Sporosarcina pasteurii: one gene and its partner. The protein of the gene in region 1 interacts with the protein of each later gene in a pairwise test. Links are inferred from orthologs where the notes say so. Each region holds a gene or a part of one and is shown in the gene's direction. Other genes may lie near its edges.

Evidence for each region.
Region 2: the proteins of AB1H92_RS12900 (region 1) and AB1H92_RS03595 interact in binary tests that used the Bacillus subtilis proteins (3 or more experiments, as listed by UniProt). The link is inferred for Sporosarcina pasteurii from one-to-one orthologs.

The regions. Positions count from the first base shown.
Region 1 is NZ_CP160452.1:2,684,986-2,692,800, reverse strand. What follows is about bases 2,714-5,713. They hold AB1H92_RS12900 (ABC transporter permease), read left to right. Parts: upstream 2,714-3,583; coding sequence 3,584-4,843; downstream 4,844-5,713. Other genes in these bases: AB1H92_RS12895 (DNA repair exonuclease), read left to right, coding at 5,122-5,713; AB1H92_RS12905 (ABC transporter ATP-binding protein), read left to right, coding at 2,714-3,591. Outside these bases: AB1H92_RS12925 (coproporphyrinogen III oxidase), read left to right, coding at 1-671; AB1H92_RS12920 (enoyl-CoA hydratase), read left to right, coding at 821-1,603; AB1H92_RS12915 (methylglyoxal synthase), read right to left, coding at 1,711-2,109; AB1H92_RS12910 (YhzD family protein), read right to left, coding at 2,204-2,389; more of AB1H92_RS12905, read left to right, coding at 2,692-2,713; more of AB1H92_RS12895, read left to right, coding at 5,714-6,339; AB1H92_RS12890 (AAA family ATPase), read left to right, coding at 6,348-7,815.
Region 2 is NZ_CP160452.1:783,847-792,304, reverse strand. The notes cover bases 1,774-5,416. They hold AB1H92_RS03595 (efflux RND transporter permease subunit), read left to right. Parts: upstream 1,774-2,108; coding sequence 2,109-5,216; downstream 5,217-5,416. Other genes in these bases: AB1H92_RS03600 (TetR/AcrR family transcriptional regulator), read right to left, coding at 1,774-1,807. Also shown: AB1H92_RS03605 (exonuclease SbcCD subunit D), read right to left, coding at 1-638; more of AB1H92_RS03600, read right to left, coding at 965-1,773; AB1H92_RS03590 (S-adenosyl-l-methionine hydroxide adenosyltransferase family protein), read left to right, coding at 5,839-6,699; AB1H92_RS03585 (YkvA family protein), read right to left, coding at 6,763-7,128; AB1H92_RS03580 (DUF3298 and DUF4163 domain-containing protein), read left to right, coding at 7,286-7,897; AB1H92_RS03575 (NAD-dependent deacylase), read right to left, coding at 7,901-8,458. UniProt on the Bacillus subtilis protein: Required for self-resistance to surfactin, an antimicrobial lipopeptide surfactant produced by B.subtilis. Also required for swarming motility.

The DNA.
Region 1 (7,815 bases):
TTGACGTGTTGAAGAAATGGGGCATAGACCGAATCAGTGTCAATCCGCAATCTTATACAGATGAAACGTTAAAGGCAATTGGTCGCCATCATACGGTTCAAGAGACAATTGATAAGTTTTGGCTATCTAGAAATATGGGCATGAAAAACATTAATATGGATTTAATTATCGGATTGCCCAATGAAGGCATGGAAGAATTTGAACATTCCTTGCAAGAAACGGCGAAAATGCAGCCTGAGTCGCTTACAATTCATACATTATCATTTAAGCGGGCATCTGCAATGTCACAAAATAGAGAGCGATATAAAGTTGCGGACCGCAAAACGGTGGAACGAATGATGAAGCGCGGTGAGAAATGGACTGCTGAAAACGGCTACCATCCTTATTACTTATATCGTCAAAAAAATATCTTAGGCAACTTGGAGAATGTAGGGTACTCAAAACCAGGTGAGGAAAGTATATATAATATCGTCATTATGGAAGAAGTGCAGACGATTATTGGTGTTGGTTGTGGAGCCTCGAGTAAATTTATTCACCCGGAAACAGGGAAGATTACACAGTTTTACAATCCGAAAGATCCAGCAGCTTATATTATGACTTATGACGAATCGATTGAGAAGAAATTAGCACACTTAGATGCGATTTTCCCGACTGTGGAAAAACCAGTGTAGATGAATGAAACTCTTTTATGTGGAGAAAAAATGATACTCCGCATGAAAGAGTTTTTCTATTTTAGGAACAAAAAATAAAGGAGTTTAGTTAAGTAAGTCGAATAGTATTAAGTGAATCACTATTCATTTATTTGAAAGAGGTGGGGGAATTGTCATATCAGACAATAAAGTTAAAAAAAGAAGGGCGTTTAGCACAGTTAATCCTTAATCGTCCAGATGCGATGAATGCGATGGATGAGGTAATGATGAAAGAGTTAGCAGATGCTTTTGAAGCACTACAGCAAGATCAATCTGTGCAAGTATTGCTAATCCATGGGGAAGGACGGGCATTTTCGGCAGGAGGAGATATTAAGAAAATGGTAGATCCGACGCGGCCGATGGAAATTGATAAAGTGATGGTAGACGTATCTCGCTTAGCGCTAGCATTATATCGTTTACCGCAAATTACAATTGCAACTGTCCATGGCGCAGCGGCAGGATTAGGATTTAGTTTAGTGTTAGGATGCGATTATATTATCGCAGAGGAAGAAAGTAAGTTAGCGATGAACTTTATCGGAATTGGCTTAGTGCCTGATGGGGCAGGACACTTTTTCTTAAAGGAACGTGTGGGCGTTCCGGAAGCGAAGAAAATCATTTGGTCCGGGAAAGTGATGCAAGGGAAAGAAGCGCTAGAAGTCGGCTTAGCTGATGAAATTGTCGTTGAAGGGCAGGCATTAAAAGCTGGCAAACTTTATGCAGAAAAGTTATTAGCATCGCCAATTGCGGCAATGATTGCAACGAAGAAAATATTGCACGACGGTAAAATCGCAGATCTCGAAAATATTCTTAAGTTGGAAAGTGAATCACAAATCGCGATGCGGAAAACAACTGATCATATAGAAGGAATAAAAGCTTTTGTTGAAAAAAGAAAGCCTGTGTTTGTAGGAGAGTAATAAAAACACCGAACACCATCTAACTAGGAGGTGTTCGGTGTTTTTGTATCAATCAAAAATACCGAGTATGTACCCGAGTGACTGTCGAGTATATACCTGGTATTTTTTTATTGCTTCATATGTTTTCGCCAATCAAAATCGCCGCTTTCAATCGACTTAAGAAGAAGCTCGGCGGTTGCGCTATTTGTTGCGAGTGGAATTCGGTAAACATCACAAAGTCGCAGCAAAGCACTTACGTCTGGTTCGTGGGGTTGAGCCGTGAGCGGATCGCGGAAGAAAATAATTAAATCGATGTCATCCGTTGCAATCATCGCCCCGATTTGTTGGTCGCCCCCTAAAGGTCCTGACATTAACCGTTCGATTTTTAAGTTCGTCTCGGCCATAATTCTTTTACCCGTTGTGCCCGTCGAATAAAGCTCCTGCTTTTGAAAAAAATGTTCGTATGCAATGGTGAAGTTGACCATCTCATTCTTCTTTTCGTCATGGGCGATTAAAGCAATCTTCATAACAACACCTCTTCTAATCATCAGTTTACATGTATCAACATCACACGACGCAATTTTAAAAAATCTCTCGAAAATTGTGTCGTTACCAAAAACATTAGCTATGAAATAGGATCAGTTTCCCGGTTGGAGATGCCAGACGATGCGTAGATTCGAGTAGATTTTTTTCTTCCAGAATCGCATGTCCTTTTTCTTTTGCCTCTTCATCATTACCAGCTTCAACAGATTCATCCATAATGACAGTTCCATTTGATTCGTATGCTGTTAGTTTGTACACTTTCATGATTTTCTCTCCCCCATTCATTGACTGCTTTTAGTATACTATGAAAGATTTTAAAATGGAACTTGTAAAATCGGCTTGACGCGCATCGAATGTAAAGTAGACACTACCTGTAGTATGCATGACTTAAGCACGAATCAAATTTCGGTTAGCTTTATTTTCTCCCGAACGTAGCTGATGTAATTCATCTCTTCCATAAATTTAGCAGCTTTGAGCGTACAAAACATTAATTCAGCGATAAAATTGAAACTTCTATCATAGAAATTCGTATATGCTTAGTATGGATGAAAGGGAGGAAATTTGTCATGAGTTTGCAACTAGAGAACGTAACGAAACGTTTTGGTAATTTTACAGCCGTTGATAATTTAACATTATCGGTTGAACAAGGAATAATGTATGGATTTTTAGGCGCGAATGGAGCTGGAAAAACGACAACGTTTCGAATGATTTTAGGCTTATTAAATGCAAATGAAGGAAGAATTACGTGGAATGATTCAGCTATTTCCTATGCGACTAGCCCAGAAATTGGTTATTTGCCGGAAGAAAGAGGGCTTTATCCAAAGATGAAAGTTGAAGATCAGTTGATTTTCCTCGGGCAATTAAGAGGCATGAAAAAAGCGGATGCGAAAGCTGCATTGAAACAATGGTTGGAGAGAATGGAAATCCCTCATTATGCGAATAAAAAGGTAGAAGAGCTCTCCAAAGGTAATCAACAAAAAATTCAGGTCATCGCCTCACTTATACATCAGCCACGATTACTCATTTTAGACGAACCGTTTTCTGGATTAGACCCTGTTAACGTTGAAATGCTGAAAAATGCAATTCTCGAATTTAGAAACAATGGGGCGACAATCATTTTTTCAAGTCACCGCATGGATCACGTTGAAGAGTTATGTGAACAACTAAGCATTATTCATCATGGAAAACAAGTTGTGAATGGTTCATTACGAGAAGTAAAGCGGTCATTCGGCAAGCAAAATGTTCGAATCCACTCGGAACATGACTTATCTTCACTTGCCAATATCGCAGGAGTTACTTCAATACAAAAGTCAATCGAAGGTGCTGTCTTTCAAGTCGAAACAGAAGAAGTAGCTCATGCGCTTTTGGAAGCTGCATTACGATTCGGGGCAATTCGTCATTTTGCGATTGAAGAACCATCCTTACAAGATATTTTCATTGAAAAGGTGGGGAACGTACATGCGTGAATTTATGCTGATTTTCAAGCAGGCATTCGTCACGAAGGGAAAAACGAAGTCGTTTATTATTACGACCGCAATTATGATTGCCGGTATATTTTTATTAGCCAACATGACTTCGATTATTGATACAGTTAAAAAGATAGGTGGCGAAAGTTCTGAAGAGATTTTATATGTCTTCGATGAAAGTGGCCAAGTATTTGAAAGTTTAGAAGCACAATTTATGCTTAATGAGTCAGAAGTTACGTTGAATTTAAGTACGAAAGATAAAGAGGTCTTAATCGAGGAAGTGAGAAACGATAAAATTGACTCGTTAGTTGTGATTGATTTAACAGCTGACAATACAATCGAATCCACTTATTACACAATGAGTTCAATGGAATATATGCTTCCCATGATGATTGAAGATGCGCTCCAATCGATCCAAACGGAATTGAAAGCAGCAGAACTTTCCTTGACAGGGGAGCAAGTGCAAACATTATTTACACCGGTTCAATTTGAGACACATTCCCTCTCGCCTTCTGCAAAGTCTGAAGAAGAGTTAAATCAAGCGCGCGGACTTGTTTATGTATTAATGTTCTTAATATACTTTGCGGTCATTTTTTATTCCAATATGATTGCAATGGAAGTGGCCACAGAAAAATCTTCACGTGTGATGGAAATATTAATTTCGAGTGTGTCACCAGTTAAACATTTATTTGCCAAAGTACTGGGCATTGGTACACTTGGTTTATTACAAATGGCGCTGCTCGGAGCTTCGGCTTTTATCGCATTGAAAACTACTTCAGCAGATATGGTTGACGGATTATTCATGTTTTTTGGCTTTTCGAACTTGGATGTCGGGACAATTATTTATGCGATCGTTTTCTTTTTGCTTGGATATTTTTTATATGCAACGCTTGCAGCACTTTTAGGTTCGCTCGTCAGTCGTACAGAAGATGTAAACCAAATGATTATGCCGATGACATTTCTAATCATTATTGCGTTTATGCTTGCAGCGGCGGGAATTGGCAACCCTGAGTTGGCGTACTTGAAGTATACATCGTATATCCCATTCTTCGCACCACTCGTCATGTTTTTACGGGTTGGGATGCTTGACTTGCCGATGTGGGAGCCAATATTGTCAATTGCGATTATGCTTATCACCATTTTTATCTTTGGCTGGTTTGGTGCGCGCGTGTACAAAGGCGGCGTCTTGATGTATGGCCCGTCACGCTCGTTGAAAGATATTAAAAAAGCGATTCAGCTTGGTAAAGAATAATCCATTTGAAAAATTTCGTAGGATGATAATGAATTAAATATGCATCCACCTATAAGAGAAAGCGACGTGCTTTGCTTGAAGGTGGATTTTTTATTTTAAGTACTGTGAACTCCGCTCCCTTGTCCTAGAACTCCGCCTTCGCGACGAATTCCGCTGCCTCTTTTGCGGATTCCTCTCGCCCCCAAACAAAGTCAATAATTATAGAAGGCGTTTCACGAAACGTATCATCTATGATAAAATAAGAACAAATATTCGTTGTGCGAGGGGGAGGGATTCTTTTGTCGAAGCTTCGTTTTTTACATACAGCTGATTTACATCTTGACACGCCATTTAAAGGGATGACCGGTTTACCGATAGAACGGTTTGACCAACTAAGAAATAGTACGTTTGAGGCATTTTCCGATTTAATAGAGTATGCGATCAAAACGAAACCAGATTTTGTGCTCATTGTTGGTGATATTTATGACGGGGAAGACAGGAGTCTACGCGCTCAATTAAAGTTCCAAGAAGGAATGAAAAAGTTAGATGAGGCTGATATTCCTGTATTTATTTCTTATGGAAATCATGATCATTTGAAAGGGAATTGGACAAGGTTTGATTTACCGGGAAACGTTCATGTTTTTGATGAGAAAGTAGGAGCACGAACGTTGAATATTCGGGGCGAAACGGTCAATGTTTACGGTTTTAGTTACGGTGAACGTCATATTCGTGAAGCGATGGTTGAACAGTATCCGGTGGCACCATCGGAAGGAATTCATATCGGTTTATTACATGGGAGTCTTGTGGGCGATGAATCTCATGCAGTCTATGCACCTTTTACGAAAGAAGCATTGCTGTCAAAGCGCTATGATTACTGGGCACTTGGCCATATTCATAAACGACAACAGCTTCATCAAGAACCTCCGATTGTGTATCCAGGTAATTTACAAGGACGACATCGAAATGAACGGGGCATGAAAGGATTTTACGAAGTGGCGCTCTCAAAAGGAGATGCACAACTCGAATTTGTTCCTGCCTCGACTATTGTATTTGAGCAAATATCGATTTCTTGTGCAGGTATTAAACATGCAGGTCAATGGTTTGAGGTTTGCACAACAGAATTAGACGCCTTCCAAGCGAAACAAGGTGCATCCATTTTAGAACTTCAAATGATAGATATTGATGAAGATGCGGCGGAATTATTTAACCAATCTACTGAAGAAGAATGGTTAATGACATTACGCGAATTTTTGCAAGAGCGAGAGCCGTTTGTTTGGATTAGCCGTATAAGTTACGAGCGAACGTTTATAAATCATGATGTCACTGAGGCGCTCATAAACCCAATTATATCAACAATGGAAAGTTGGACGTCGGAACAATGGCAAGACGTATTACAAGACGTTTATCAACATGCACGAAGCCTCAAATACTTGGAACGATTAACGGAAGATGACTTCAATGACATTCGAACTGAAGCAGAAAAAAGACTGATTGCCGAACTGTCAGAAAGGAAGTGAGGTAGCTCTTGAAAATTGATAAGTTAGTCATTTATGGATTTGGAAAACATGAAGACGTGACGATTGAACTCGGCCCGACGATGAACGTACTTTATGGACATAATGAAGCGGGGAAAACGACGATTCAGCAATTCATTTTACATATTTTATTCGGCTTTCCCGCTCGAAATAGTCCACTTTTACGCTATGAGCCGAAGTCGGGTGGAAGATACGGTGGGCAAGTTCATCTTGATGACAAACTATATGGAAAGTGTATTGTAGAACGGGTTCGTGGAAAATCAGCTGGAGATGTCACCGTGTATTTTGAAAACGGAGAGAAAGGTGAACAGGAAGCGTTAAATAAACTGCTTAGGCAATATGATCGTGCTTCGTTTGAATCTATTTTTGCTTTCTCGCTTTTACAACTTCAAGGTTTTGAGAAAATGGATGAACACGAATTGAGTCGTACGCTCCTAGCTTCAGGGACTACGGGTGTTGACGATTTATTGAAAGTTGAAGCAAAGATGGAAAGAGAAATGGATTTACTGTTTAAGAAAAATGGCAGAAATCCAGCAATCAATGCGAAGTTAAGCGAACTGCGGACATTGGAAACTCAGCTCCTAGAAGAACAAAGAAAGCTTGAAAATTATGCGCCAGCCGTTCATCGAATTAAAGAAATTGATGAACAATTGATGGTGTTACGAGAACAAAAAAGGGAGTATAATGACCAAGTTGGGGAATTAACGGTCAAGCGGCAAGTTTTACCGCTTTATTTAAAAAAGCGAAACCTTGAACATCAATATAATTCTGTGAAGGATCTTCGTTTTCCAACGGACGGAATGGAACGCTATGAGTCAATTGTGAATAAACTTGCGGATTCAGAAGCGTCTTACATCAGTATCGAACAGGAAATTAAAAAAATAGAAGAAATATTATCGGAAAAAGTGGAAGAGGAAAAAATTTCCGATTTGGAGCAGTTGGTCGCCATGGAGTCCGAATGGCATCGTTGGCTTTCCGCGTCATCTGCTTTGAAAAGTGAATACGAACAGGTGAAGAAACGTAAAGAACGATTTCTATCGCGGCTTGGTATTCAAACAGATGGGGAAGTAACGAGGCTTTTACAAGCAGACGTTTCCATTCGAAAAGAAGAGGAAATGTATGAGTTGCTAGAGAACATGAAAACGTATCATCAAGAACTTGGAATTGTAGAAGCCGAACTTCAAAAGTTGCGAGAAGAAATTGAAGGCATGAAGGAAAGAGCGCAATTCTTAACACCCCCTTCAGAAGAGGATGTTAGAAAAGCGCAAGCGTGGCCGAAAATTCGTCAACAGGTGGCCGAGGCAAAAGCTTATGTCACATTAAATGAACAGCAACAAAATTCCTCCAAAAATTTTTGGGTAGCAATTCTTGCCTTTACGCTTTTAATAGCAGGGTACGGCATGTTATCGAGGCAGTTCGAATTTTTATTCATAAGTGTTCTTATTTCAGGCATTGCCT
Region 2 (8,458 bases), 1.9 Mb from region 1 along the record:
TGAAATGGTTGAAATAAACGAGCAGAAACATATTCTGCCCCACCAATCGCAATTGGTCTTTCTGAATCACTCGTATTCTCTTCACTTTCACCATGCGGCGTCACAAAAGCATGTCCTACAAATACATGTCTTGCTTTATGATCTATTTTCGCGGAAATCGATTCCATTATTTTTGCCATGGCACTTTGATGATTCGTAATCTCGGCGTCATCATAAAGGTTCCGAACGACTGAAGGATCAGCAAAAGGCACAAGATGAAAATGAACTTCACCAAATTCATCGTTTAAAATCACCGGTTTAATTTCTTTCGTCATCTTTCCGGCAATGTAATACCCATTTTCTCGCATAAATTGGCTACCGAACTGAAGTCTACCAGGACTGTCATGGTTGCCAGCAACTGCGATCACTGGTACATCTAAGTCTACTACTATACTTTTAAGGACATTGTCAAACAAGGCTACCGCTTCTGTTGGCGGCACTGCCCGATCATATAAGTCACCTGCAATAATGACTGCATCAGGTTGCTCCTCTTCAATCGCTTCGATAAACTGCTCTAATATATATGATTGTTCTTCCGTCATATAAACACCTTGAACAAGTTTCCCTAAATGCCAATCCGCTGTATGAAAGATTTTCAAGTTGCTCTCTCCTTTTTTAATACACACTTACTCCTACTTTACAGCACTTTACAACTAAAGTGAAAGCACCACTAGATAAGTCAAAAAATGAATTCAACTTATAATTCCTGAGATAGAGTTACTGGTTAAAACATTGACTTCCGTTCCGAGCGGACGCTTTCCACTCCAGTCAATTAAGTGTCACTTTTTTTATTTAAACTTCTATACCTGCTATTCTAATATTTAGCATTTGTTGCTGGTCAACTCCCATACAACAATCCAATAGGAAAAGCGCAGAAATGTTCTGAGTCAACATTGCTACGCTTTTAAAGCTGAGGTAATCTATTTTATAGATTTTTTAAGTATAACTGAAGTTTACGCACTACCTTTTCAGTTCGTATATCTTCTTTTAAATTTGAAATCATACCTAATATAACAGGTTTTCGAACGGTCTCCGATAACAGTTCTTCTTCAATCACATCCAAACTGATTTGTATATCTTCCTCGAGACGTTCTTGTTTTAACGTTCGAATTTCTTCTATTATTTCTGAAGTTGACAGGAGTAGCTCATTCATATCGATTTCAAAACCAATTAATTGCTCCTGACGTAAAAGTGGTTCGGTTAATCCAGCCACGATTGAATCGGTTCTTGCTACTAAAAACTTTGCTAACGCCTCATAATTCAAAGAATCTTTATTAAAAATAATGATTTCAATATATCCTGTCAGTATTCCGTGTAATAGCACATGAAGATCAGGCAGATGACGCTCAACTTTTTCTCCATAGACATCAAGGAGTACATCCTCTTGTAACTGATAGGTTCTTCTTCTCATATTGTTCATAAGCTGTAACATTTCTTCATTAATTGGATTTGTTTGCTCTCTCATTTGCATTAAAATAAAATCCGAATAACGTGCGATTTCTTCGAATTGAACCTTAAAAAACAACTTCAGTCGTTCACGTGCTTCAATATTGATATCTTTTAGTTCGGCCATTCTTTTCATTAATTTATTTGTAAAGTATTCAAAGATCGAGAACAATAAATTATCTTTCGATTTGAATGAAAGGTAGAATGAACCTTTTGAGATCCCACAAGCATCTGTTATATCTTGCACGGACGTTGCATCAAAACCTTTTTCCGCAAATAATTCTGCTGCCTTTTCAATAATTAATATTTTTCTATCTGTCAAATTTACAACCCCTCAGCCTTTCAATGATTGTAAGTACCGTTATGCCTGACCTTTGACTGACCGGTCACTTCTAGTTTGCATTCACTTTCATTGTCAGTACTATTACTATCTCCATAGTTGTATAATGGTATTCGTTGACTTCTGACCAAGCAGTCATTAATATGAATCTATAGTCTAGCTCATTCTACTTAATAGAGGTAATTTACATTTACTTAGAGCTACATAAGTTCTATGACTGACTAGTTAGTTCTATCATAATGCACACGTTGCAAATGGTCAAAATTATTCCTTGGAGGTACTTATGAAATCAATTGTCAATTTTGTAATGAGAAATAAACTCGCGGTTTGGCTCCTGACAATTATTATTACAGTAGCCGGACTTTATTCAGGCACACGTATGAAACTGGAAACGATTCCTGATATTACGATCCCAGTCGTTAGCGTAACGACAATTTATCCAGGGGCTACCCCAGATCAAGTAGCTGATGAGATCTCGGATCCTTTAGAAAAGGCAGTCGCGAATGTAAGCGGTGTGTCTTCTGTTAATTCAACCTCTTATCAGAATGCTTCTTCCCTGCAAATCGAATTTAGCTTTGGGACAGATATGGAGAAAGCAGAAAGCGAAGTAGAAGAGGCATTAAAAAATATTCAGCTTCCTGAAAATGCGATGGAACCTGACGTTGGAAGGATTAGCATTAACGCCTTCCCTGTTTTAGCAGTAAGTGTTTCTGATAGTGATGCTAGTTTAGAAGAGTTAACGAGAAAAGTAGAAGACTCCTTAGTCCCTAGCCTAGAATCAATCGAAGGTGTTTCGAGTGCATCCATCTCAGGACAGCAAATCGAAGAAATCCGTCTAACATTTGATAAAGAAAAAATGGCTTCTCTTCATTTAGATGAAGAAACGGTTAAAATGATCATTAAAGGCTCCGATATCAAAATGCCATTAGGTTTATTCCAGTTCGGAGACGAGGAACAATCTGTGATTGTAGATGGAAAAGTAACGACAGTGGATGACTTTAAAGAAATTTTAATCCCTGTAATGCCAGCTGGAGTAGGCAACCAAGGTGATATGGAAGGAACAGTTCCACCCTCCGGACAGAAGACTGGATTGCCAACTGTTACATTAGGTGAAATCGCAAAAATTGAGCTTGTCGGAAAAGCTGAATCGATTTCCAGAACGAATGGTAAAGAAGCCATTGCCGTTCAAATTATCAAAGCACAACAATCGAATACTGTTGATGTTGTCAATAAAGTAAAAGACGAAATCAAGCAGTTCGAAAAAGAACATAAAGGTGTAACAATTGCCACAACGCTTGACCAAGGTGAACCAATTGAAGAATCCGTTGATACTATGCTCAATAAAGCATTATTTGGTGCACTTTTTGCGGTCCTAATTATCATGCTTTTCTTACGTAATTTCAGATCAACAATTATTTCAATCGTGTCCATTCCGATGTCACTCCTAATCGCGGTTATCTTCCTAAATTTAATGGATATTACCTTAAATATGATGACACTCGGTGCAATGACTGTAGCAATTGGCCGTGTCATAGATGACTCGATTGTCGTTGTAGAAAATATTTATCGAAGAATGCACTTACCGAATGAAAAATTAACAGGCAGAGCACTAGTCCGTGAAGCAACGCTACAAATGTTTAAACCCATTACTTCATCGACGCTTGTAACAGTGGCCGTTTTCCTTCCAATCGGTTTAGTTGGCGGGATGGTCGGAGAGTTATTTATGCCTTTTGCATTAACGATTGTCTTTGCGTTACTCGCTTCTTTGATTGTTGCAGTTACGATTGTCCCTATGCTCGCTCATTCTTTATTCAAGAAAGAGCTATATACAGATAGTGGCGTTCACAAAGAACATAAAGGTAAAATGGCAACTGCTTACGAGAAAATGTTGAACTGGACATTGAATCATAAAGTCATCACGTCCATTATTTCTATTGCATTGCTCGTCGGAAGTTTATTTTTAGTGCCCGTTATCGGCGTAAGTTTCCTCCCTGACGATGAACAAAAGATGATGTATATTACGTACACGCCTGAACCAGGGGAAACTTTAGAGACAGTCAACAAAAACGTCCAAAAAGCTGAAAAGTATTTAGCAGATTTAAAAGACGTTGAAACAATTCAAGTTTCTGTTGGCGGAGAAAATCCAATGTCACCCGGCGCATCAAACGGTGCATTGATGTTCGTTATATTTGATAATGACACGAAAAACTTTACGAAGGTCACCGAAGATACGATGGAAGAACTTCAATCTTTAGACACACAAGGCGAATTTAAACCACAAGACTTCGGTATGGGTGGTGCAAGTAATGCACTAAGCTATTACGTTTATGGCAATCACATTGATGATATTGAACCAGTTATTAAGGAGATTGAATCCATCTTAAATGACGAAGCTGATTTAGCAGACGTTAAAACAAGTTTGGCAAAATCCTATAAAGAATACAAACTCGTTGCCGATCAAGAAAAACTAACTCAATTTGGATTAACGACAGCCCAAATCGGGATGGAATTAAACCCAATGAAGCAACGTGAAGTATTAACGAAAATTACAAATGGGAACAATACCATAGATGTAGTTGTGGCCACGGAAGAAAAAGAACATCAAACAATTGATGATTTATTGAAAGAAACAGTCCAATCTCCTTTCGGAATGGAAATCCCAATTTCTGAATTTGTTGAAGTACAAGAAGGAACAACTTCAGATACGGTTTCTCGCCGAAACGGAAAGATATTCGCAAGCGTTTCAGCAACGATTACTGAAAAAGACATTGCTAAAGTTTCAATGAATGTGCAGAGCAAAATTGATGAATTATCACTACCTGATGGTGTAGAAATCAATACAGCCGGTGTGACGGAAGATATCGCGGAAGCATTTACACAGCTTGGCTTAGCCATTCTAGCGGCGATTGCCATTGTATATCTCATTTTAGTCATTACATTTGGTGGCGGACTTGCACCATTTGCCGTTCTCTTCTCCTTACCATTCACGGTTATTGGAGCACTCGTCGGATTATTAATTGCTGGTGAGACGATTAGTGTATCTTCCATGATTGGCGTATTGATGCTAATCGGAATCGTTGTTACAAACGCTATTGTTCTCATCGACCGCGTCATTAACATGGAACAACAAGGGTTGTCTACGCGTGAAGCGATTCTTGAGGCAGGAACAACCAGATTACGTCCTATCTTAATGACAGCCATCGCAACAATCGGTGCGCTCGTTCCACTTGCAATTGGTGCAGAAGGTAGCGGTCTAATTTCAAAAGGACTCGGAATTACTGTCATTGGCGGTCTCACAAGTTCAACACTTCTCACGTTGATTTTCGTACCACTTGTTTATGAACTGTTTAGCAGATTCCGTAAAAAGAAAAAAGCATATGAAAATGATTGATATAAATATTTAAGTATCAGCTTTAATATGGAATATGTGTCCAGGATATAAAATTCTGGACACGGCTTTTTATTTTGACTAACTTTTTTAGGATTCTAGTATCGTTTATTTGGATTTGTGCGGATTGATTAATCCCAGTGATATATTATTTTTGTTCAGTCTACTTCAGACTTAACGAAGTTTTTTGATTTATCTACTAAAAGGGTTGACTATTATTTCCTAATCGTGTAAATTATTAATAAATACTTACAGGCGTTGAAGAGAAAAGTAAAATGTTCGATTTTTTACCAGAAAGCTTCGGTAGCTGAGAAGAAGCAAAAAATCTTTCATTTGAAATATGGCCTCTGAGCTCTGGATTGAACGTGCATACTCATGCATCAGTAGCTACCAGCGGGAGTTGGTCCCCGTTACCAAAGCCACAGTCTAGAATTCATCGTCACAGAATTCTGTACTAGCTGAGGTTGCTTATGCGAATAAGCGACGAATTAAGGTGGTAACACGAGAGATAATTCTCGTCCTTTTCAATCGTAAGGTTGATTTGGGCGGGTTTTTTTATTCCATTTTTACTGTACATAGCTTGTTCATCGGTACTTTAGTAAATAACGATTAGGAGTGTTAGTCAATGACAAAAGGATTACTAGTTTTTCAATCGGATTTCGGGAATAGTGATGGTGCAGTCAGTGCCATGCATGGTGTTGCAAACTCAGTGAAATTAGGGATTCCAATTTTTGAAGTTACACATCAAATTCCTCAATATAATCTATGGGAAGCTTCTTATCGTCTTCTTCAAGCAATCGGTTATTGGCCAGAAGAAACTGTTTTCGTTTCAATTGTAGATCCTGGGGTTGGATCGGATCGTCGTGCGGTCGTTGCAAAAACCGTTAACAATCATTATATCGTTACACCTGATAACGGAACGTTAACGCATGTCAACGCATCCATTGGCATTACAGAAATTCGAGAAATTGACGAATCTATTAACCGCCTTCCGAATTCTGGAGAATCACATACTTTCCATGGTCGTGATATTTTTGCTTATACAGCAGCACGCCTTGCAGCAGATGTGATTCAATTTGAAGAAGTAGGGCCATCATTCAATACGGATGAGATTATTTCATTGCCGCTTAAAAATGCTACGATCGAAAATGAAATTATTTCGGGGAACATCGATATTATAGATCGACCATTCGGGAACTTATGGACGAATATCAGTCGTGAACTATTCAGGAAAATCGCAAAACAACATGGAGATTCATTTGAAGTTACTATTATTACGGACGGGAGAACGATTTACAATAATATTATGACCTATGGCCGTTCGTTTGCAGATTTGCATATTGGGGAACCGCTTGTTTATGTAAATTCATTAGACAATATCGGAATCGCCATTAACCAAGGTTCTTTCGCAGATGCTTATCGAATTGGGACAGGAACAAATTGGGAAGTTTTCATTCGCAAAGCACCACGTATTATATACGAATGATGTTTTCCATACAAAAAAGTAGAAGGTAGTTGATACTTCCCTTCTACTTTTATTAATTAAAAATCAACTATCCGAGGTTTCTCCAAAAATCGTAGTTAATTTTTCTTTCGCTTGATTTTTTATAGAATCATCAATATGAGAAAACACCTTATACACAGCTGCCGCAATGACGGCACTATCATCAGCAAGTCCTACAACGGGGATAAAGTCGGGGATGACGTCTACTGGAAATATTAAATAACTAAGCGCGCCGACAATAATCATTTTCGAAGACTTAGGTACTGATGGACTTTTCGCAGTATAATATAAAAGTAAGCTGTAATAAACTGTTTTCTCCCCTATTCGTTTTCCAAATTTCATTAATTTATCCCAAAACTGTTCATCTGTTGCCTGATCTTCTTTATGTTTAATCCACGAATCCTTTTTCATCGTATAACTCACTCCAATTTCTTATCAATAGCACTTTTCACTTTCCTAACATTTGATTATCCAACATAATTAAAAGACGACTTGAGATTCCATTCGTGCACCTATTCATTCGCCTAACATAGTATAAGGTGATACTTAGGTAGAAAGGAAGAGATGTATGGATTTTCCCGTTTCGATCCGCATCGAAAAATTGCCGAATACGCCCCCTCATGTTAATGTCTATTATCCACTTGTCCATAACTTAGAGAATCAACAGGCCCAACATGCAATTAATACAGCCATCGTCACTTTATTAAATAATTTGCTAGTAGAACAAAGTTATTATGCCCCAAATCTTGTGGAACTCATCGCAAATTTTGAAATCAAAAACAATCAAAGAGGGATTTTAAGCTTAAATTTAATCGTCTATTCTTTTACGGGCGGCGCGCATGGGATGACTATCGTAAAATCACTCACTTTTGATACGAAAACCGGTAAACAATACACACTAAAAGAACTGTTTAAATCAAATAGCGATTATGTAAAGAAATTATCCACGATCATAGACAAAGATATAAAAAAATGGCAGGTCGATTTATTAGAACCTTTTAAAAGCATCCGACCTGACCAAGATTTCTATATCGCAGATACTTCACTTGTTGTGTATTTTCAATTATATGAAATTACTCCTTATTATTGGGGATTCCCATACTTCCCAATCCCAATACTAGATGTACAAGATATTATCCAACCAAATGCACCATTAGATACAATGATGTCATTCACATAACCTTTACAGACGACGATCAACATCAGCTAATAATTGACCAATTTTTTTATCGTTTATCACAAGGTCTGCATGATGATCAAAATGAGTCGGTTCTAGATTCACAATCACTAATTTCGCGCCTGAATCTTTTGCAATTAATGGAAATTGGTTGGCAGGGGTTACAGTTAAAGATGACCCTAGTACGATAAACAAATCAGCTTTTTCACTTTCTTCGGCAGCTTTCATAAAAGGACCTTCTGGCAATGCTTCACCAAATAAAACGACGGAAGGTCTTAGCTTGCCACCGCAATCACAGTAAAAATCTTCCTTTTCATACATTGAACTATCATATTCTTTTTTACACGTTTGACAATGTACTTTTTGCAATGTTCCATGTAATTCCAGTACATTTTCTGATCCTGACTCTGTATGAAAGCCATCCACATTTTGAGTAATCACTGATTGGATTGTTCCATTTTTCTCCCATTTAGATAAAATGTCATAGCCAGCATGCGGTAGACAATCTTTAACGCCTATCACCCGCTGTCTGTAAAATTGAAAGAACTTCTCAACGTCTCGATT